DNA from 3 places in the Neobacillus sp. BP17 genome. Region 3 is predicted to be linked to each of the others. Evidence: riboswitches for the same ligand, from Rfam matches in the RefSeq annotation. Region 3 holds a riboswitch; each other region holds the start of a gene.

Region 1 (7,927 bases), 2.1 Mb from region 3:
CTTGGCTGCTTCCACCTTTTCATCGACCGATCCGACTTTCCCGCTCTCTTTCGTCACCATTAAGGTCACACCATATTGCTTATATAGGGCTTTGTCGAACTCTTTTGAAAATGGTCCCTGGATCGCGACAATATTTTTCTGCGGCAGCCCTAGCTGTTCACATTTTTCCATATTATCCACACGAGGCAGCATCCTGGCGATTAAGCGGATGTCCGGTTTACCTAATAGTTTTTCTGTAAAAATTTGAAGCGTCTTGCTTCCGGTCGTCAGCATCACCACGCCTTTTTTGGCCAATGCCAGCTCCGCTGCTTCCTCGTAGCTTTCGACGACTGTCATGTTGTCATATTGGAAAGTTTGTGACTCCCGTTCATACCGGATATAGGGGATTCCCGCCGTTCGGGCCGCCTTGATTGCGTTTTTCGAAGCCTCTTCCGCAAACGGATGACTGGCATCGACAACCGCTAGAATCCCTTTTGTATCAATCAACCCCACCATATCTTCATCCGTTAATCTTCCTACTTGAACAGGGATCCCTGACTCCCTTAATTCAACCGCTGCATTATCTGTGACAACGGAGGCCAGGAGATCGAAGCCCTCCTCTTTTATTTCTAAAGCAAGGGCTCTAGCATCACTTGTACCGGCTAATACGAAAATCATCCTCTATCTCCTGCCTTTTGCCCTGCATGTTCGTGATCATGATGATGGTCGTGGTCATGATGGTGATGATGATGGTCATGGCCGTGATGATGATCGTGGTCATGATCATGGTGGTGGTGATGATCGATGTGTTCCATTACATTGAGACGGTATTGGCAGGTATCGCAGTTCATCTTCACCTCATCACGGAGGGCTTCTTCCACCCGATCGATTAAAATCGCCTGTAATTTTGGATGATAACCAAAATAGTCAGCCAATTGAAATTCAACCGCGGAATATTGATTTTGAATAGGAACCATCATATCTTCTAACCGTTTAATCAGGATACCGGTGAATAGAAAGTAAGGCAGGATTACCACTTTTTTTGCTCCAAGCTTAATACAGCGCTCAATCCCTTCGTTCACAAGGGGATTGGTCACCCCCATAAACGCAGGTTCGACGATTTTATAGTTTGTTTTTTCCCATAGTAATCTACCAATTTTATATAAATCGCTATTCGCATCGGGATCGCTTCCGCCTCGTCCTAACAAAAGGACAGCCGTATCGTCTTCGATGGATTCTAAATTCTCGCCAATTTCTATTAATCTCGTTCTTAGAATTTCAAATGTTTCCTCATGAACACCAATTGGCCGGCCATATGTAAATTGAACAAGTGGATATTTATTCTTTGCCTCATCAATAGCTGCCGGAATATGAATTTTCGAGTGTCCTGCCTGTAAGAGCATGATTGGAATCACGACAATATGGTCGGCCCCTTTCTCGACACACAGATCAATTCCTTGATTAACGGTTGGTCGTTCAAATTCTAAAAAGCACGTCTCAACTAGGTAAGAATCATCCCAAGTCTTTCTCAACTCACCGATGAACTCACGAACCTGCTGATTTCCCTCTTGATCTCTGCTCCCATGCCCCACAAATAAAATTGCTTTCAAAATATTTCCTCCCCTTTGTTTGTAAATGCCTTCCCTACCAATTGACCGCTAGACTTCTTCCCTTTACTCCCCGCAAACAGCCGCTTCGATTTTAAGGTTTGGTGTGATATCCTGGTACACAAAACCTTGAACCTCTTTGACCCGTTTAAAAAATTTATAGAAACGTTCATTTGGATAGGCCTTTTGTTTGTACGCTTGAACAATCCCCTCTATGACCCTGACAATTTGGTCCGGTGCAATCCCTTCCGCTGCGATTTGGCCAGGATGTGCGGTTCTTCCGGCTGTCTTGGCTCCTAAAAATAAATCAAACGCTCCCTTGCGGTAGACAATGCCAATATCCTCTTTTACCGCTCCATAACAGGCCATGCCGCAGCCATTCACACCCAGTTTCAATTCTTTGGGGAGTTCCATGCCGCCAAGCCTTTCCTGCAGCTCATCGGCATAAGGGATGGAATCCTTCTTTTCTCCATCACAAAAATCACAGGCTTTTACAGTTAATACGTCGCCAACAGGAGCAATCAAAAAGTTGGCCGCCGTAAGTTTTTCAATAATCTCATCAGGCTTAGAGGTTAAAATTTGCAGCTTCATATAATGGTCTTGTGTGTATTCCATGACCCCTTCTTCTCCAACGATTTCGGAAAGAATGACCATCTGACTCGCTGTAAATTTTTTATTGGCGACACCTGGGCTGACCGCTACCTCAAAAATAGATTGAAAGTCTTGCTTCACCATTAAACCTTGGGATGGTCCATCGTCCTCACCAAGGATCCTTTCCAAGGCTTCCTCAGCCAGCTCTCTTGGCGACTCTTTCACTGAGGTAGGGGTGACTAGTTTTTTGTTCACCAATGTTACATCTTCCGCTTGCTCCAGTGCCCATGGTTCAGCTTCCTTCTGCAGACGCTGATGTGGTTTCAACGGCTGTATTGCCTGATTTAATGTATACTTCCGTTGATAACCGCGCGGTGTGATAATCAAGCCATCGTAAAAAAATGTGGAAGAGTTACCAATTAAAACGGTGGTTAACATGCCAATTTCATGTTCTAGCATCTCTTGTAAATTGGTTAAGACGATTTTTTGACTATCACGGAAAGCACTCTTTACCAATCCTACAGGGGTGTCTGGGGAGCGATATTTTAGTAAGATTTTTTGTGCTTCCATGATCTGCCGTGTTCTTCTCCCGCTTTTTGGATTGTATAAGGCAATCACAAAATCAGCTTGAGCGGCCGCTTCGATTCGTTTCTCGATCAAGCTCCAAGGTGTCAAATGGTCACTTAAGCTGATCGTACAGGCATCATGCATGACCGGCGCGCCTAATAATGCAGCACAGGAGTTGATCGCGGAAATGCCAGGGACCACCTCCACTTCTACCCCTGAGTCTTTTTTCCAGCCTTTTTCAATTAGCACTTCGTAGACCAGTCCTGCCATTCCATATACACCGGCATCCCCGCTCGAAATGACGGCTACCGTGTAACCTAGCTCAGCTTGCTTCACAGCCTCCTGGGCACGGCTCACTTCTTCTGTCATACCTGTGCTGATGATTTGCTTTCCAGTTATTAATACCTTGATTAAATCAACGTAGGTTTTGTAGCCGATGATGATATCACTTTCTTGAATAGCTTCTTTTGCCCGTCCGGTAATATGTTTTTCATCACCAGGGCCAAAACCAATCACCAATAATTTGCCTTTCACACTATTACGCCACCTTCCAAATTTCCAAGCTAGACTCCAGCTACAATCCGCTGTTACATCTTTTCTTTATCCGCTTTTTGTACTCCTTCGACGCATTCCGACCCTTCTGGCTGCATGAATCCTGCTTCGGAATATTGATAGATCGCATGCTCCTGAAGGCAATGACCTTCCGCCAGATGACGCTTTACAATTGTAGTTCCCACTTCTGGGGTTACATTTTTATACCAAGTCCCGGACGGATAGACGATGGCAACGGGAGCGTCCTTACATCTCCCATTGCATCTCGTTCTTGTTGTATGTATGAGTGAATCTAAGTTTAAATTGATGATTTCATTCCGAATCGCTTGTGTTGCTTCCTCCCCACCCTTTCTCATACAGCTGCTGCCGTTGCAAATGAAAACATGGTGTTTCGTCCCTTGTAAATTCCAAGTAGTCATGTCACACTCTCCTTTTCGTTTTTTACGTAAAAAAAGCACCCCTATGGACATAGGGGTGCAGAATTTATACACACAAAAAAATAGCGATGTATGTTCAGCACTTCTACCTATGTTCCCGTAGGTTGATTGAAGCTCTTTAGGTATAGGCAGGTCTCCTGACTTAGGTTCATCATTCCTTTGCGTCTTCCCGAATTCCTTCAGTGACATTTGCAATGAACTCCCCATACAGTGGCGGGTACCGTGACGGATTTAAACCGTACTTCCCTTTTAAGCACATTTTTCTTTCATGTGCACCTATCCCTAATCTATTCAATTTTTTAAAGCTTGTTTCTTCTTAATCTACATCTAAACTATGAGACCTCAAAAAGATTTAGAATCAAACACAAAAAAATCCGTTCAACATTAGTTGAACGGATAAAACGTCAGCACAAAAAGAAAATATTAAATACTCCTTTTTGCCTAAACGTTCCATCTTCTCAACCCCCGAAGTAATCGAAACTAAAAAAGCTAAGACAGGTCTCCTGACTTGTGTTTCTCCCTACTCTAGACCCTTCCCGTATCGACAAAAAAATAATCGATTCAGTGGTTTGTCTATTTCGTCCACACTTACAGTTGCGGGGACAGTTCTGGTATTGCACCAGATTCCCTATTAAGCCCTAAAGGCATCTTAACTAATTGTTAACAAATTCATATGTAATTTTAAGAGATAATAATTATACTAGTCTAACAAATATAATATATCAAGTGCTTTTTTCATTCCCTTATTTTGTAATCCATGTTGGTCACCTCAGAAGAGCGATCTTGTCTGGTTTTTTTTAATAAGAATATTGACTCCTCTGTCATGACGCCAGCATAATGCATCATCTTGTTATTCACCGCTTCATTCACGGCAAAAATGTAGTCATTTATGGCTATGGCTTTTAAAGTGTCAAGCCTTCTATCTTGTTTGACTGCCTGCCAAAAGTCTGACTTTTCCCTGAAGATTGAGAAGATTATGAAACAAATTCTTAAATGACTCTAGAAGAATGTCTCATCATCTTCTGGAAAAAATTAGAATTTTAAAATGGTCTACAATACAAAAAGAAGCACACGTTCACGTTCCATGTACTTCCTTTAGTAATATGGTTGAATGCGTTGCGTTCAGGTTAGGCTACCAAAACCATCTAGACTGTTGGACTTTTCCCCAAGCATATTTACCTGCATTGAGGAGGAAGTAGACAACCCTTGAGCAGAAGGAGGAGCCGCCATTCCAGGGGAGCCCTTTCCTATAGCGAATCCAATCGTGAATGTGCCAGGGAGTTAATAGGTCAAATTTATACATGTCCCAAATCTTGCATTTCCTTTTCTTTGAATCTGCCGCATCAAGTATACTGTTGACCGCTCGGCGGGCCGCCTCATTGGCCGCTTCCATCGACGCCAGATCGGTATTTGTACGCACATAATCGGAAGCCAAGAAGAGATTGGGGATCTTTGTAAAAGCATAGGGTCTTAAGCTCCACGCAAAAACTTTGTTTATAAGCAAAGGCTCACTATTGATCATTTTGCCGGAATCGTCGAAATGAATGTCCGGATCCAAAAACCAAGAGTGTACATCCTCATCCCGAAGCAACACTTCTTCGTGATTTAAGGCTTTTTTCAGCTGTGCCCATACTTCCTCTTTAATTTCTTCTTTCGTGCAATGGATTGCCTTTTTTCCTAAAAGGATGCCTGGTTGGTTCCATTCCGAAATATCAACCGAAATAATGCCCCTAACCTGGCCATCCCCATAGTCTTGAAGATCCTTTCCGTTCCAAAATTGCTTTTGTGAAATGGCCGTAATCGCCCACGGAGAATCCATAATGATCAGATGGCCGTTTACAATGGGCACATCCCGTTTCATAAAGAACTGGAGCCCGTTCATCCAATCAACATCTTTGACAAGCCTCTTCAATCCTATCAGCGCCGGATCCGCCCTAAGCATTTCAGAGGAAACTAGTGGGGCCATGGCTTCCACCGGGAGAGTACTTAAGTAAAAGTCTGCATTGACATACTCGTCCTTTCCTGCCCTATTGATATGGACACCCGTGATTTTGCCTTCATTGAGGTGAAAGCCGCTTACGGTTGCATTGGTAAAATACCGAACTCCTTTTTGTTTCAAATAGCTGATCCATGGATCGATCCACACCTCATTGGTGGGTCCGTTCAGGACTCGGTCCGAATCATTAGTCGGTGTAAGGATACCGATAAGGAGTTGGGAAAGAACCGTACCGAAGGTCTTGGCGCTTGCTTCTGTAGATTTCGCGGCAACCAATGAGCGGGAAAGGGAAGCAAACACTTCATGGAAGTTCTTCGATTGGTTATCTCCATCTAGATAATCCCACCAGCTAATCCTTTCATATTCATCCATGATTCGTTCCCTGCAGCTCGTCATCACCTGCCAAAGCCGCTCCGTAAAGAAAACCACTTCTTTCTCTGTAAGTCCCCAATCTGAATCGAACAATGCTTTCAAGTTCTTTTTGATACCGGTCATCGATTTCGGAATGGAAGTGGAGATTGCGACTAGTTTATGATCAAAGCGGGCAAGTCCCATTTCCCGAGCTGTTACTAATTGATCATAAACGCTTTGCTTTTGGTCAAAAGGGATTCGTTTCATCGTATCAATGATATGACGATAAAATCCGGGAAAGCAACGGAATCCGTGTTCTCCCGGTAGATTTTTTCTGCCGCTCGTCCCGGAATGGGGAACAGGAATCGAGCGTGCTTTTCCACCCGGAATGGTTTTGCTTTCGTATACCGTTACGTCAAACCCTCTTTCTGCCAGTTCATGTGCCGCACTTAGGCCAGCCACCCCTCCTCCCAAGATGGCCACTTTCTTCATGAGCTCACCTTCCTTGCATAGTGGATTAGAGTAATCCAATATATGCAAAAGGAGTTGGAGGTGATTGGACATTCAGTTAGATGAAACCAGAGAGTTGTATTGTTCTCTTTTCACCCAATCACTACATTGGTTGGGTGACTGGACGTTGGCGATGGCTTCGGTGGGAAGAAGTCGATAACCTTAAGCTAATTACATAGTTTTCTATATGAGACATACAATCATAAAAGTTCAATATACCCTTCTGTACCGTTCACCCGGATCCTCTGCCCGTCTTTTATTTCCTTCGTGGCGTTTTCCACTCCAACAACGGCCGGAAGACCGTATTCGCGCGCAATGACGGATCCGTGGGTCATCAGTCCGCCTACTTCCGTCACCAAGCCTTTGACAGATACAAACAGCGGTGTCCAGCTGGGATCCGTGAATGTGGTTACGAGAATATCCCCATCCTCTATGTGAGTTTCCTCCATTTTCAATATGACACGTGCGCGGCCCTCGATGATGCCGGAAGATACGGGGGTTCCCGCCAAGGCGCCTTGAGGGATACCATCAGTGTTATATGCACCAGTTACGACCTCGCCCTCGGACGTCATCACCCTTGGTGGTGCCAACTTCTCAAAAACTTGATAATCCCTTTTTCTCTTATGAATCATCTTGTAATCCAAATGGTTGGTTCGAACGGTTTCATAAAGCTCCTCAAAGGTTAAATAGTAGATGTCCTCTTTTTCTTGGATGACCCCGTTTCGAACAAGTAGAGCGGCCTCCTTCATCAGTGCCTGCTTGTAGAGATCAAAACGTCTAATGTAAGCGTACTTGGGAAATTCCCGGTAGCCGATAAAATTGCGCAAAATGCTGATCATCTTTTCTGTCTTTTTTGCCTTTCGTTTGCCATCGGGCAATTGCTCCAATCTTTTCAGAAGATCCTCCCCCTTCTGGTCTGCCTCCCACTTGCCTTGCTCAAATTTAACTCTGCTGGAATGAGGAGGAAAATTCGTTATATTGCTAAGAATCATGGGGATCAGTGCGGTGGGCTGTTCTCTCCAACGGGTTCTTGTGATATCAATCTCTCCAGAACAGCGCATTCCGTATTTTGTAAGGTACCCACTCAAAGCGCTAATAATTGCCCGCCCTCCTTCCAATTCGGCTAGGTCCTCGAAAAAGGTGTCATCGCAGGCATGTTGTAAAACTTCCATCGCGTCAGGATATGGCCGAACGATATCCGATACATCCATGAGTGCAAAACCCATTTCAGATGTAACGTTGTTTGCCACCGATTGGGAAAGTGTGTCGGCTGCGTTCCTTTCCCCCAACCATCTTTCCATTTTTTTATTGATCCAGTCCCATGCTAATACCCCAAC
Region 2 (7,927 bases), 2.7 Mb from region 3:
CGAACCATTCGGCTCACCCCCTGTTTTAAATTTAACCACCCATTTTTTTTATGGGTTCACAATTAATTTCTCTAACGTCAGTATTACACAACTATTTGAGTTTTTCTGTATACATGGAATAATTTCTAACATGAATTTTATTAAAGCGATTAAATTGTTGTTAGATAAACTTCCTTTTAATTCCGTGTTCCCGATGATTAATAAAAAACCGATTCCACGTAGTAGGAATCGGCTAAAAACTAAATATTTGACTATCTATTTAAGAAAGGATTTAGGCATGACTACAGCGACTACCTCGCCACGAGCACAGAGAATATCATTCGCATACACTTCTGTCTCAACCTTAAACTTTTTAGGATGTATTTCATGGACACTGCCGATTGCTTTTAAAGGGATCCCATGTGGAGTAGGCTTGAGAAAGTTCACATTTAGTGAAGCCGTCACGAACCTTGGGGGCTCTGTACCATCACCCGCTTCATGTCCATTTTTACAATGGAGTGCCAATGAAGCAGACCCTGTTCCATGACAATCTATTAATGAGGCAACAATGCCGCCATAAACAAAACCAGGAAGCGCTAAATGCTCTTTTTCTGGTGTAAAAATAGTTATAGTCTGATCACCCTGCCATCCAGTCCGAAAATGATGTCCCTCTTCGTTCAATCGACCACAGCCATAACACCAGGCAAAATCATCCGGATACTCATCTTGAATTGCATTTACAACCCTATCTTCCATTAAACTTCTCCCCCTTAAAAGAAAACGCTTTCATTCACATAATAGCACTGAAAAAATTATTAGGTCAACCAATTAACTAAATATTTGAAATATGAACTATTTTCACATGGTGCCTGACACCAACAGTCCTAAAATTAACCGGAAAGCAGTAAAGTATGTTGGATTTTTAATAGAAGGAATAGAGCAGTCATATCAATAAGGTTTATTGAAAGACCCCTTGTGTTACAAGAGGTCTTCAAACTCATTTAAAACTATTCAAACAACTTAAATGACTACACAATGGTTTGCTTCTGGTTTAACTGATCCATGAAAATACCAACAAACTTTCGACACCGCTCAATGTCATTCATTTGTAAATTCACCTCAATCTTAAGGGTGACAATTAATTTGGTGTGAACGTACAACATATCTCTAAATTCATCAACAGCGCCACAAAACTTCGGATAGCCACTATCTCCTGTGCCTACGATACCCGTCATGGTCCTCTTCACATCCATTGTTTCGAAGGCACGATATAATTCCATCATTTCTTGAGGAATTTCCCCATTTCCCCAGGTATAGGTTCCAATCACAACAGCCTCGTAGTTGATTAGGTCTCTAATTTGAATTTCTTCTATCCGATAAAGAGTGACATCAAACTGTTCTACTAAAAATAACTTCCAAATTAAATGAACAACTTCTTCTGTATTTCCTGTTTTAGAAGAATATATGATAGCAACTTTCATAATTCATCGAAACCGTTGGATTGTGTAACCTTTGCATAGGTCCTCGACTTCTGCTCAAAGAAATCGGATTTTGTTTCATTCATCATTTCATCACTGAAAACATGGATCCACGGCATCGGGTTATCTCTTTCTTTAAATAAGTTCTGTAATCCAAGCTGCCGGAGCCGCTTATTAGCAAGATATTCGGTATATTTTTCATATTCGTCCAAGTTAATACCTTCTATATCCTTCAAAATGACATGGGCCCATTCCTTTTCCAGCTGGACTGCTTGTTCTACCGATTTATACACATAATCCATATTCGCTTCAGTATATAACTCCGGGTTTTCTGATAAGAGTATCCGGAGAAACTGGGCCATAAAATATGCATGCTGCATTTCATCTCGTTGTATATAACTAATCATCGTACTGGTCTTAAGCATTTTTTGCTGACGGGCAAGGTGATAGAAAAAAGCAAAACCAGCATAAAAATATATACCCTCAAGATTTATAGAATTCACTCCAAGTTGAAATAAATTTTGAGGTGTTGGATTCTTTCTGAAACTCTCATATGCATCTAAGATCAGATCGTTTCTTTTTCGAACAAGGGGATCATTTTTTGCTTGATTGAACCTTTCTTTTTGTTCATGGATGGGTACAAGAGAACTTAATATGTACGAATAGGACTCATTATGCACCGCTTCCTGCTGAGCAATCACCGCGAATATTGCTTTAAAACTAGAATCTGTCACATAGTCCATCACTTGAAACATGGTAGGTGTTTGCAGGCTATCTAAGGAAGCAAGTTGTGTATTAATTCGTAAGAAAACATCTTTTTCTGTTGCACTAAGAAGATCCCATTGTTTAATATCATCTTGCATATTAATTTCTTGTGCTTTCCAAAAATTTGATAACAATGTTTGATATAAATCGTAGATCTGCGGGTAAGCAATATCATTCCAGTTGAGCAATCCAGATGATTGTCCGTTAATAATTCCAGTGGATTTATTAGGAAAATCAGGGTTTAGCAATTTAATTCTAGGCAGTGGGTTGTGAATATCCATATAAATAGTTCCTCCGATCGATGTTAATAGTTGTTAACTGTGGCATGCCTCACATTCTTCAATTTCAGTTTGGGAAGTGCTTCTGACATAATAAGTGGTCTTTAAACCTTGCTTCCAAGCTTCCATATGAAGGTTTAGCAAGTCTTTTGCCTTTATATCGTGCCTTACATAGAGGTTAAAGCTAATACCTTGGTCAATATGGCGACCTCGTGCGGCATTCTGTTTAATGCTCCATATTTGATCTAATTCATGTCTCGAACGACGATAATATTCGTATGTTCTATGATTTAAATCAGGTGCAGTCACTGTAAATTTAAAGTTCTTCTTTTCCTCTGCAAATTCAACTGAATAGATGGGATCGATTCCATCTGTGGAACCTCCTATTTTCGCCGTTGAGGAGTTGGGTGCAATCGCCATCAACCAACCATTCCGGATCCCGTGAATTGAAAGATCCCTCTTCAGCTGATTCCACCTATTTGATTTGTAACCTTTCCGTTCAAAATACTCTCCGGTATGCCATTCAGAACCACTAAACTGGCTATAAGCCCCCTTCTCCTTTGCCAGCTCCATTGACGAACTGATAGTATGGAACGCAATTTCCTCATACAAACGATCTGCATAATTAACCGCCTCACCAGATTCCCAGTACATCCCTTTTAATGCTAATAAGTGGTGCCAGCCAAATGTACCAAGCCCAACGGCTCTGTACTTTTTATTCGTAACCTGAGCCTGTCCAACCGTTATGGTATTTAAATCAATCACGTTATCGAGCATTCTTACCTGAATACGAATGAGACGTTCTAAGACATTCGCCGGTACTGCTTTTGCTAGATTAATAGAAGATAAATTGCAAACAACGAAATCTCCTGGTTTCCGAACAATCACGATATGCCCTTCATCATTCTGATATTCGTTCACAATCGTCGTTGCGGACATATTTTGAGCAATTTCTGTACAAAGATTACTGCAAAAAATGGAAGTTCGACCTTTACCCAATACATGCTTATTTGGATTTTGTCTGTTTACTTCATCACGATAAAACATGTACGGGGTGCCTGTCTCTAATTGAGCAACCATGATCCGTGTCATGATATCCATGGCACGGTAAGTTTTGCGAGGTAGAAGCGGGTTAGCTGCGGCCTCTTCATATTTTTCGGTAAAATATTTAACATCTGTTTCATCATAAAAGTCCTCTAGTCCAAGCGGATTCCCCTGTTCATCCTTCCAGCCCATCATTTGTTTTACTTGATGAGGACAAAATGTATGCCACTGTCCTATACTTCTACCGTGCTCATCTTTCACTTCCAACTTTTTCATAAAGAGGTCTGGTATGGAAACACCTGTGAAAATATCATGGGCTTTACGGCGTTCATCCCCATTATTTGTTTTCAAGTCAAGAAACCCGTTCATGATATCTTTATGGAACAAATCAAGGTACACAGCAATGGCCCCTTGACGCTGACCTAACTGATCAACACTGACAGCTGTATCATTTACCAATTTTATCCACGGAACCACACCAGATGAGTTTCCTTTAAATCTCTTAATATCGGAACCTAGGGCGCGAACTTTACCATAATAGATTCCAATTCCTCCGCCATCTTTACTTAACCGGGCAATATCCCAATTATTTAAATAAATGCCATCAAGTGAGTCATCTACTGTATCAATAAAGCAGGAAGAAAGCTGCCCAAAGCTTTTCCCCGCATTTGCAAGAGTCGGTGTGGCAACCGTCATATATAAATGACTTAATGCCCAATATGCCTCCTTCACAAGATGCAGGCGTTCAGTCATTTTTTCATCCTTCATGAGGGTCATTGCAATAATCATGAACCGTTCCTGGGGAAGTTCATAAACATTTCGATTATAATCTTGAGCAAGATAACGATCCGCTAGTAAAAATAACCCTATGTAATTAAATAATAAATCATGTTCTGGATTTATCTCTTTCGCCAGCTGGTCGATTTCATCCTTACTATATAAGTTTAAAAGATCATTAGAATAGATCCCTATATCTGTTAATTCTTTTATTAAGTTATAAAAATCTCCATATTTTAGAGAACGTTCATATCCGCGACTTTTTGCAGCCTTTCCATATAGTTCATTCAGATATAAACGGGCAGCGACAAATGTCCAATCCGGCTGGTCCATTGCGATTTGATTCACTGCATATACTAGAGCTTGTTGATTTGCTTCTAGTTCTGTTACATCAAGTTGACTTAGTTTGTTTCTAAGTTCCATTGTATTAATCTGATATTTCTCTGAAACTTGTTCTATAGATTCTAAAACGTAATTATGTTCAGATTGCAGTTCCTCAATTTTCATTTCATTTCCCCCTATAATAAAAAAATCCGCTCAACGGGAATTGAGCGGATGAAACGATAACATTACAAAAGGAAATAATTAACTATCCATGCCTCCTGTCGCCACCGTTCATCTTCTCAATCCCCGAAGAAGTTGAAACATCTTAAGAAAGACAGGTCTCCTGACTCATGCTTCTATCTACTTTGAACCCTTCCCATATAAGTACCTAATAGATTAGACAATCTTATACAGTGGTTTGTTCATTTCGTCAGCATTTACAGTTGCGGGGGCAGCTCTGGATTTACACCAGATTCCCTATTAAGCCACAATGGGCATCTTCTCTTAAGGCTAACACAATATATAGTTGTTTTTTTAAAAATAAAAACAATATGTAGTGAATCAATGTTATTAATAATAGTATAGTCTTTATGATATTTCAAGTCTATTATTTTTTTAAAATGAAACTAATTTGATTGAATATCCGTATATGAAGAAAGACCAAATTGAAAAGAGGCATTTTTATGGGGAACATTATTCTATTTACATTGATTATTGGGATAGCTGCTGCGCTTGTTCTAATACCAATTTTTAAACCTGAAAAGGAAAGTAAAAAAGAGGGAAAAACACTCAAAATCGGCGTGTTCATTGCACTTGTTTTGATACTCATGATAGCAGTGTTTGTATTCTATTATTTTACTAATTATGATAGAAATTTCACCTCGGTATGGCCGTTAGCTATTCTCCTAACCGCTGTTGGGGCCGTTCTTGCCAAAGGCACAGAAAGAGTACTTAAAGGAATTCTCTTCCTTGCAAGTCTAGGCCTTGGAATTTATTTCTTAATCGCATTTATCTTTAATGCTGATCAAAAGTATGAAGTTGCCAAGATGGATGAAAAGGTTGAAATTCAAACTTTTGATGAGAAAGAAACACCTGCCAGTGTTCCACCGCAGTTTGCACGCAATAAAATGAAAAAAGCGTTTGGACAAGTTCCGAACACAAGCTATTATGAGCTTGGGAACCTGCAAATTCAAAAGCTGAACGATGACTATGTATATATTGCACCTGTGGAGTTTTCCGGATTTTTTAAATGGTGGAAAGGAAACAGTACACCTGGTTACTTTACCTTAAGTGCAACGGATTCTAGTGCGAATCCTAAATTCATCAAATCAGAAATGATATTTACCCCTTCCTCTTATTTTAATAAAAATATTGAGCGGCATATTCGTATGAAATATCCGAAGAAAATTTTCTTTGGCGGTGTTCAATTAGAAATTGACGAGAATGGAAAACCCTTTTACATCCGTACTTATGGGAAGTTTATTTCCGCCCGAAATGGATTTACAGCTAAAGGTCTGGTTGTCGTCGATTCTAAGAATGGTGCAATGAAAGATTATCCATTAGCAGATGTCCCGGAATTTATCGATGGCGCAGTTTCGCCAGAAGCCGTTAGTTTGCAAAACAGCTACTACGGGAATCTTGTTCATGGATTTTGGAATAGTGTCTTCGGTAAATCTGACGTGAAACTTCCATCAGATGAAGGCACGGAGTCAAATGTAAGCCCCATCTTTGATGAGAATGGACAGATGTACTATTTTACAGATTTCACTAGCCCGAAAGAAGGCGTCGATTCCATGCTCGGGTACTCGCTGACCAACTCACGAACAGGAAAAGCAACATTTTATACCGGAAACCCAGAGCAATCTTATATGGATTCACAAGGGGCATTGCAGATCATTGAGAAGAAATTTATTGAAAAGAAATGGCTTGGGCAAATGCCGATTCTCTACAATTTTTATGGTGAAGCCAGTTGGTTAACACCTGTATTAGACTCAAATGGTTTTCTGCAAAATTACTTCATTGTTTCTGCAGCGAATCCAGAAATCTCCGTATACGCCAGCACTCCTAATGAGGCCCTTAAGCAATATAAAACCGCCTTACAAAGGGGCAAAGGTACGGTAGACGGAAGCTCGAAAGCACAAGAAAAACAAATCACCGGTACAGTGATGAGAGTCTATAAGGAGAAAAACGGGGATTTCACCATTGTCTCCTTCTTATTAAACAACCGCCAAAACTTTATCATTTCTTCCGAAAAGGCTCCACTCGCTATCTACCTTAAAGAAGGGGATAAAGTTAACATTCGCTACCTCGACACAGGCGAAGACTTCCTTCCTGCCAAAGAGTTAGCAATCGAAGCCTTACAATAGGGAAACAAAAATAGGGTGTCAGGCACCAATTGGTGCCTGACACCCTATTTCTCTTTACTGAACCTTTTGAATACGATTTTGAATGCGATAAGTGAACGGTTTAGGCTGGGCTGAGATAAAGTTGACTAACGCATCCAGGTCATTAGGACCCACTTCTTTGTTTTGAGCTTGGGTAAATACAGTAAATCCGTCCCCGCCGCCAGAGAGGAAAATATTCGCTGTCACAGTATAAGATTTATTTGGATCGATTTCTGTGCCATCTGGCAATTTAATACTAACTATTCTTTGTCCGATTGGTTTATTCGCATCCCAAGAATACGTTAAACCAGAAATTTGCAGCATGTTTGTCTTGGTTGCACTCCATTGCTGATTAAGCAAGTCACGAATCTGCTGCCCTGTCATCGTCATTTTTACAAGATCATTATTAAAGGGCTGAACGGTGTAAACTTCTCCCCAAGTTATTTCTCCAGGATCAATGTCAGCCCGAATTCCGCCAGGATTCATAAACGCGAATTCCGTTTTTAGCGCATTTCTTTGTGCATCGGCAATGAAACTCCCAAGGACAGACTCTCCATTCTCATTTTGTTTAGCTGTTAAACTTTCAGCTGTAGAGCCGATCACCCGATTAACGATGGGTCCCACTTTTGCTTCATAGCCCTCAATCATTTGTTTAATCTCTGGATCGGGCTTCATCCCCTCCTGGAACGTGGTGACAATCTCTGCTGATTTTGAGACTATCTCTTTTGTTTTTGGATCAATCTCAATATCCACATCCGAAAATGCAGTGCCATAGGAATACGATTGCACTACTAACTTATTATCGATGGTTGCGTTCATATGGGCGTGATTATGTCCGCCAAAAATAATATCCACTTCATCGTCAACCCGATTGGCAATATCCACCAGCTGCCCAGTT
Region 3 (7,927 bases):
AGGATGGTGCTTTGAGTGGTGGCTGCCGAGCGTAAGTTGGAATTTTTCAAGGTTAAACCGAAACCTTCTGTAATCAGAATGGATTTGTCACGTGCTGTATATTCATTCTTATTCCCAGCAAGATCGGTGAGTTTTACAATTGGATAGTAATTTCCACGGATTACATTAAAGCCACGGCTGTTTTTTCCATCCCAATAAAAATTCGCTGTCCCCTTCAAGTAGCGTCCTAACCAAGTCTGAACTACCCAGCCGCTTTCATCAACAATGGTTACCTCCATATCTGCCGTTTCACTTATGGTGATGGGAATTTTAATTTGGTTCTTTCCATCCTGCATAGAAAGCTGACTGACTGCTGGCAAATCGATCGTTGCCGTTGGCTTTTCTGTATCTAACTGGGATGTTTTTGGCACAGCGTACGTATATAGAAATTGATTCGTCTCTGTTACAAAAATGGTGTCCTTGATGACGCCGATTGGGCGCAAGCCAGACGCGCCTGTAGTAGGTGTTAGTTGAAGAGTGGAATAAATAAGCTGACCATTTGCGCTATTAAAGAATTTAATTTTGTTGTAATTTCCCAAAATAATTCTATCGGAGGCTACGACCATTCCACTTGCCCCTTTAATGGTCTGAAGTCCACCAGCAACAAATTGTTCTGCATACAAGGTCTTCCATTTCTGTACTCCGGTATTTTTGTCTACCGCGATAATATTGGCCTCATCAAGAACAATTAAGGAATCACTCACTACAGAAAGAGGCTGTGTAAACATACCCGTAGGGCTAAACTTCCATAATGTTCTTCCACTTGCAGCATCTAATGCCCAAATATTTCTTGTTGCCGCCGGTTTCGTTTCGAAGTAAAGCTTTCCATCTTTATAGACTGGGGCCCCATAAATAGGGAGGCTTGAATCCAGATCAAATGTCCAAAGCACCGTGCCCGTCGATGCATCGAATGCATACATTTTGGATGTCATTTGAACTGGATTCCGTATATTTGCAAACAGTCGATTATCACCAGCAGCGAAAACCCCTTCCAACCGCTCTTGGAATTTAAGGGGATAACTCCATCTCTTTTTACCCGTAGTTACATCTACCGTACCAATTGCATCGAAACCTTCGGTAGTTCTCGTTAAATAATATAAGGTATTCTGGTCAATTAAGAGACGATTCGCAAAGCTATCAACGGTCCAAAGTGTCTGTGGAGAGGTACCGTTATCCTGTATCGCATAAATTTTAGTCATCGTTGAAGTGTAAATCACTCCGTCTCTTGCTATCAAGTCAAGAAACCCATTCTGCTCTTCTATTGAAAAATTCCATCTCTCTTTATAGGTATCTAAGTCAGTGGCAGAGAGTACTTTTTTTGAAATCCGTTCCGCCGAATACAGCTGATTGCGATTTACACTAAACAACGCAGAAGCGTTATTAAAGGGATCTTTCTTTAACGTCAATAACGTCAAATCAGCAGGCAAGGCGGCACTAGAATAATTGGTATTTCCTTGGTCAGCTAAATGCATTTCCCAGTTTTGGTCATCTGCCCTTAGGTTCTGATTCCTTAGAAGTCCCTTTAATTCTTTTATTCTTTTTCTTAATTGTTCATTTTGAGCCTGTAATTGCTTGTATTGTCTATAAATATCTGAAGAATTATTTCTATAATCATGATGGAACATCATTTGGGAACATCACACCTCCATTATTGTGCTTGCATCATTTTATGCACATTTGCCTAGGTGGTGATGTTTAATTAAACAACCCAAAGAGCCTTTCCCAAAAATGGAAAAGGCACTTACAGTTTAAATCGTTTGACACTGCTGTTGGCGGAGTTTCCGGGCTGCTGTCACCAAATTTTTAAGCGATGCAATGGTTTCTTCTTCATGACGTGTTTTTAAACCACAATCAGGATTCACCCAGAACTGTTCTTTTGAAATAACCTCGACACTATCTTTTAATATCGCACTAATCTCTTCTACACTGGGCACTCGTGGACTATGAATATCGTACACTCCTAAACCAATCCCAAGTTCGTATGGATTATGCTTAAGAGATTGAATCAACTCTCCATGACTTCTAGACGTTTCGATGGAAATAACATCTGCATCAAGGGCACGAATAGGCTCAATAAAGTCATTAAACTCGCAATAACACATATGGGTATGAATTTGCGTTTCATTTTTCACACTGGAGGTGGCTAACTTAAAGGCATTAACCGCCCACGCCAAATATTCCGACCATTTTTCTTTACGTAATGGCAATCCTTCACGCAATGCAGGTTCATCTACTTGAATTATCGCAATGCCTGCATCTTCTAACGCTTGAATCTCTTCTCTCAGCGCTAAGGCGAGTTGGCTGGCTACTTGTTCACGTGAAATATCATCACGGACAAAAGACCAATTTAAGATGGTGACAGGACCTGTTAACATCCCTTTCACATACTTAGACGTTAATTGCTGGGCCGCTTCTACCTCCTTCACGGTCATTGGAGCGACCCACTCGACATCACCAAAAATAATTGGTGGTTTTACGCAGCGTGAACCATAGGATACCACCCATGCCTTTTCTGTAAAAGCAAACCCTTCTAGTTTTTCTCCAAAATATCCAACCATATCCGTTCGCTCAAATTCACCATGGACGAAAACATCCAGTCCAATCTCTTCTTGAATTTGAATCCAACGAGCTGTTTCACCCTTCAAGAACGCTGCGTATTCAGCGTCGGTGAGTTCCTTTTTCCGCCAGGTTGTGCGTGTACGTTTTACTTGATCCGACTGAGGGAAACTGCCAATCGTTGTGGTTGGAAAATCTGGTAAATTTAATGCCACCTTCTGTAGAGGCTGGCGTTCATTAAATGTCAATGGACGGGCAAAATGTTCGGGTTTTACTTGTAATTCAAGCCCCTTCACCCGTGCATTTTTCCTCGCCTCATGCTGCACTAATGCTTGGGTTGCTTTCATACTTTGTGACACACTCTTATTTCCTGCCCACGCCTCGTCACACACATAGGCTGTTAACTGTGTCAGCTCTACAATTTTCTCATCAGCAAATGATAGAGCATTTTTTAAAGTGGCATCTAAGCGAGTTTCTGCCTTCGTTGTCACAGGTACATGCTGTAAACTACATGAAGACTGAATCCAAGCTTCTTTTACACCGCTTAATAATAAAATAGCTTTTATATTAAATGCTTTTTCAGCCAAATTCGCCCGCCAAATATCCCGTCCATTTACGATGCCAATTCCTAATACTTTGTCTTGTGGGAAGCCGTGTTTTCGAAGTGAAGCCATATTCTCTTCAGAACCATGGATGAAATCAAGTCCAATCCCCGCAACCGGTAAATGAGATAGCTCTTCATACACTGATAGTCCTTCAAAATAGGTTTGTAACATGATTCGGGCAGCTGGTACTTGTTCTGCTAATTGTTTGTAAATCTCCTGGACTAGTTTTACATCATCTGCTGTAAGTGAAAGGACCAAAGCGGGTTCTTCCACTTGAATCCACTGAGCACCTGCATTTACAAGTTGCTGCAATACTTGTGCATAGAGCGGCAGGAGTTTTAAAATAAACAATGCTTTCGATTTGGCATCGTATCCTTTCGCTAATTTCACAAAAGTAAAAGGACCGATTAAAGTAGGCTTTGTCATTAGACCTAATTCCTGTTTGGCTTCTAAGAAATAATCTAAGATGTAATTCTTCGTTAATCTTAATGACTGGCCTTCATACTCAGGAACGATGTAGTGATAGTTGGTGTTAAACCACTTTGTCATTTCACATGCTACTACATTCTTTCCCCCGCGTGCCATTGCGTAATAGGTTGATAGATTTACTTCATTGCCTGTCCACTGATAACGATTTGGAACCATTCCGAACATTGCCGCATGGTCTAGCATCCGGTCATAAAAGCTAAAATCCCCAACAGTTAGTAAATCCAAGCCTAATGAATGCTGTCGCTTCAAATTATTTAAGCGGATTGTTTTCATCTCTAAGCTAAATTGCTCCTCTGAGATCGCAGACTTCCAATAAGATTCTACACACCGTTTCCATTCCCGGTTATCACCAATGTATGGGTAACCAATTGCTGTACTGACTAAATTCATTTTCCTTCCTCCTTTTTATAGTTACAAAATTCCCAAATACAAAAAAGCCATCTCCGCAAAATGGAAATGGCTCTACAATCAAGTTAAAGTTATGTTTAAAAGACATGCAAAAACATTGATACTCATAACTCGCTTGTCGTACAAATGAAGGTCACCACCTATTTCCACGTAGGTATTTGGTGTGTACTGGAATTTGGCAGGTCTCCTGGCTTATCATCATCGTTCCTCACACCTTCCCGTCGTACAGACAGTGGTATTTGTGATTCACTCCGATTTACAGTTGCGGGACAGCGACGGAATTACACCGTTCTTCCCTTTTAAGCCAAGCCTTAGCTTGGCACCAATTCTTACACGATATGGAATTTTCACTTACTATAACATATTAATAATTTGAAGTACATAATTTTCCGAAAAATAACCAATATGATGCTATTTAAGAAAACTCTATATCTTCCTTTAATAGAGCTCGGTCCTATAATCTTCTTGAAGTACCTTTTCCAAATCCTTTTCTGACATATCGGGAATTTTGGTATGGTCTAAGAGGATTTTGGCTGCATTTGGAAGTGAATCCTTTTCACTCCATGTTTCTGGTTCCCAAAGGCCTGAACGTTTCATCGCTTTTGCACAATGAATAAAGCATTCCTCCACTTCAATGCAGATCCCTACTAAAGGTTTCTTCCCATGATGTGCCATTCGTTCAAGGAGGATGTCATCTTTCACCAGATACGCTTTTCCATTCACTCTTAACGTCTCTCCTAATCCAGGTATTAAAAAAAGAAGACCTGCCCTTGGATTGGATAAAATGTTACGCATTGTATCTATTCTTTTATTCCCTGGTCTTTCTGGAATAACGATATGCTTATCATCAAGTACAAGTGCAAACCCAGGCATGTCTCCACGAGGAGAAACATCACAATATCCGGAAGCATCAGAAGTAGAAATGACTAGAAAAGGTGAACGTGAAATAAAATCCTTACAATGATTGTCTATATAGGAAATCACCTTTTTTCTAACTAGTTCACTAGGTGCCCCCATAATTGAACGTAATTCATCCTCTGTTTCAATTTTATCTTTATGTGTAAGCATAGGTAGCGGCATTACTACACTCCCCTCTATCATTTTAGGTCTTTTACAGACAATACAACAAGGTTCTTCCGTGTTTATCTTTATCGATTTTCACGAATATAATTTGCCACTATTAGTCCGCTCTCCACCTGTATTCGCACAAGCTTTTGAATCGGAATCGCTGTATAATCAAGCTCATATTCAAGGTTTTCACAATATTCATTTAAAAATTGCTCACCTTTCTCGTAAGTTTCCATAAGTTTGCTCATTGCTGTCTTATCACTATTTTTTTGCCGGCCAAGCTGCTCGATTTCATATTCACAAGTCCGAACTGTCAACCCTAAGTACAAGCCATTGTAAAACTTGGCAACTTGTAAATTATCAAAAATCTCTGCAATGGAAGCCATTTTTTCAAATTCAGGATTACTTTCAGCCCAATTAATCTTGGCTTCACTGCCTTCTCTAATATACTGAATCACTTCTTCTACAAATTTTACAAATGGATTCTGTTCACTAATATAAGGGCGAACCTCAGTTAACAACTTATCTAAGTAAGTAAAATGAGTTTGTGATTGTTTTACATTCTGGAAAATGGCCTCTTTCCGTGTGATATCCCCCTCACTCAAATCCTCAATCCTCGAATCAAAGAAATAAGGCAGTTCAGTCAGAAGAGTTACACAGTCCGATACGCTTGAAGCATAGTCTGAACTTGAAGTGCCATTTTTTATTTTTGGCTTTTCTCCACTAAATTTTTCAATGAAATCATACGCTTCAGCAATTGTCATATTTTTAAAGACAGCCGGAGAAAATTTCGTTATGAAAGGTTCCTCTGGCTCTCCTAAGTTCAATGGAATGCCTTGTTTTAAAGCTGAATTCCTCAAGCCTTCATACAGCTCTGGCAGATCATGTGTGATGTACCAATAAGCTCCCCCAAATCCTGCATTATGGAGCGAATACATAAACTCCGGCTTGATCTCTTGTATTAATTTCATTAAAGCTTGGGTTTCAGGAAGCGGATTATGAAAATGCAGTTCTTTGTAGTCAATCGGAAAAGTCCATTCTACCTGTTCATAGCCGATTGGCCGATAATAGTTTTTCGTGTAGGTATAGACATTAAACGGTCCTTTGAACCAGTTTTCATTTAGATGAACACCATCTGGATCGATACATTTAATCATGTACCATGTAAAGCCTAACCCTTCTCGTAACTCATCACTCTCAGCCAAAGCACGAGAAAAGTACTCTAGTGTCATGGCTCCAATCGGTTCATTAGGGTGAGGACAGGCAAAGCATAAAGCGTTCTTTGGTCCATCCCCAATTTTCAAACATAAAATGGAATGTCCCTTTCGTGATTTTCCAATTTCAAAAACAGTAACGATATCAGGAAACTCATTAGCAAGCTTCCTGCAGCTGTCATCCATTTCATCAACCGTCAGAAAAGCTTTGTAATCAGGAACATTTGCAACAACAGATTGAAAATTCATGGAAACGTTTCCTCTCAGTAAAGTTTTGTGGAGATCTTTATTTATTCATAAGCTGTGCTTCCAATAATCTTCTTTATATTATATCATTTTTATAATACAAAAAATTTAGATAATTCCCATAAAAAAAACATCTACAATTTTTTGTAGATGCCATAAATTTAACGTTTCATTTCAGCGCGAAATTGGAAAATTTAGCGAACAGACTTAAAGCATTAGCCAAAATACACTTTTACACTACCTTCTATTTTTGCTGTTGCTAAACAATTTTGGATAAAATTCAAGATTTGTTTTTGGTCCCATGGCAGGGAATCACTTTCTGACAGGGACTCACCAGTGTTAAAAAATTGCTTGTAGGCATTCACAACCTTTACTATTTGTTGTTTCGAGAAGGTAGAACTGCCCCCTGACCCGCTAACTCCCGCATAGTACTTATATGCATCAAGTAAATCATACAAAATGATAGCATTATAATTCCCCATGCTAAAACGAGCATAAGCAATTTCTTGCCCTGCTTTATTGTATCCTGATATATCGTGACCCATTAAATTATCCTCCTTCAGATAACATTTACGTACCAGAAATCATAGTCTAGGAATCTTTTAAATGATATATGTTTACAAAACAGACCTATCCCTTCAGGTCTATTTTTATAAAACAAATTATCCGAAAAAATATGAAAAGAATGGATGTTAAAGCAGAAAAAAGTGTGGATTCAATATGTGGTTATTAGAAAACGTTTGCAAAATTTACTAGTTGGATGTATTCTTCGAGGTTTTCTTAAAATCATTGTTATGATGGGGAAAGTGATAGAGGACATAAACGTCCAAATGAAAAAGTAATTATTTTTTTGTCATGCTTCCATTTTGTTACCTCCTACAGATAAAATAATATCACATTAGAAGTCATATAAATTTACTCTTTTCAAAAGCTTTTCTACAATTATGTGAACAAATTTGTCAATCATTAAAAAACCTTGGAAAGGCAATTCCCAAAGGGTTAGTTGCCTGAATAAGTCCCCAAAGTCCTTAGAAATTCATCTTGAAATTTCTCCTATTTTCCCCCAATTATAAACCTTAACTTTTTCGTATTGTATTTGAGCTGCATTAATCATGGCATTGGCAATTTCTCTCCCTTTAAATTTCTTCATTTTCCTAATAAACAATGGGTTAATTATTCTTATTGATAATATTCTGCTTTAACGTAAGGATTTACCAATTAGTTTCTCAAATAGTCTTTCAATAAAACCCATTTTTCACACTGCCTATATAAAAAGTTTATTTATCTGTTTCTCTTCTTTCG

Evidence for each region. A riboswitch is a leader RNA that binds a small molecule or an ion and turns the genes downstream of it on or off. The one in region 3 is predicted to bind cobalamin.
Region 1: linked by a shared signal. The riboswitch ahead of AC4QJR_RS12460 ((2Fe-2S) ferredoxin domain-containing protein) and the one ahead of metE (5-methyltetrahydropteroyltriglutamate--homocysteine S-methyltransferase) in region 3 are both predicted to bind cobalamin.
Region 2: linked by a shared signal. The riboswitch ahead of AC4QJR_RS15070 (ribonucleoside-diphosphate reductase subunit alpha) and the one ahead of metE (5-methyltetrahydropteroyltriglutamate--homocysteine S-methyltransferase) in region 3 are both predicted to bind cobalamin.

The regions. Positions count from the first base shown of each region.
Region 1 covers NZ_CM184198.1:2,565,674-2,573,600, reverse strand. Annotated here, with positions in the region: gene cobK (precorrin-6A reductase) at 1-657, opposite strand, end outside; gene AC4QJR_RS12470 (sirohydrochlorin chelatase) at 654-1,589, opposite strand; gene cobJ (precorrin-3B C(17)-methyltransferase) at 1,653-3,278, opposite strand; gene AC4QJR_RS12460 ((2Fe-2S) ferredoxin domain-containing protein) at 3,332-3,715, opposite strand; cobalamin riboswitch at 3,844-4,028, opposite strand; cobalamin riboswitch at 4,210-4,400, opposite strand; partial or broken gene AC4QJR_RS12455 (transcriptional regulator) at 4,541-4,699, opposite strand; gene AC4QJR_RS12450 (hydroxysqualene dehydroxylase) at 4,866-6,572, opposite strand; gene ppsA (phosphoenolpyruvate synthase) at 6,791-7,927, opposite strand, start outside.
Region 2 covers NZ_CM184198.1:3,101,959-3,109,885, forward strand. Annotated here, with positions in the region: gene AC4QJR_RS15050 (CidA/LrgA family protein) at 1-8, opposite strand, end outside; gene AC4QJR_RS15055 (PaaI family thioesterase) at 256-735, opposite strand; gene AC4QJR_RS15060 (flavodoxin domain-containing protein) at 1,008-1,460, opposite strand; gene AC4QJR_RS15065 (ribonucleotide-diphosphate reductase subunit beta) at 1,457-2,503, opposite strand; gene AC4QJR_RS15070 (ribonucleoside-diphosphate reductase subunit alpha) at 2,537-4,828, opposite strand; cobalamin riboswitch at 4,963-5,162, opposite strand; gene AC4QJR_RS15075 (hypothetical protein) at 5,329-7,011, shown strand; gene AC4QJR_RS15080 (bifunctional metallophosphatase/5'-nucleotidase) at 7,066-7,927, opposite strand, start outside.
Region 3 covers NZ_CM184198.1:419,869-427,795, reverse strand. Annotated here, with positions in the region: gene AC4QJR_RS02115 (outer membrane protein assembly factor BamB family protein) at 1-1,667, opposite strand, end outside; gene metE (5-methyltetrahydropteroyltriglutamate--homocysteine S-methyltransferase) at 1,788-4,079, opposite strand; cobalamin riboswitch at 4,258-4,439, opposite strand; gene AC4QJR_RS02105 (pyridoxamine 5'-phosphate oxidase family protein) at 4,536-5,177, opposite strand; gene AC4QJR_RS02100 (M14 family zinc carboxypeptidase) at 5,246-6,628, opposite strand; gene AC4QJR_RS02095 (hypothetical protein) at 6,841-7,170, opposite strand.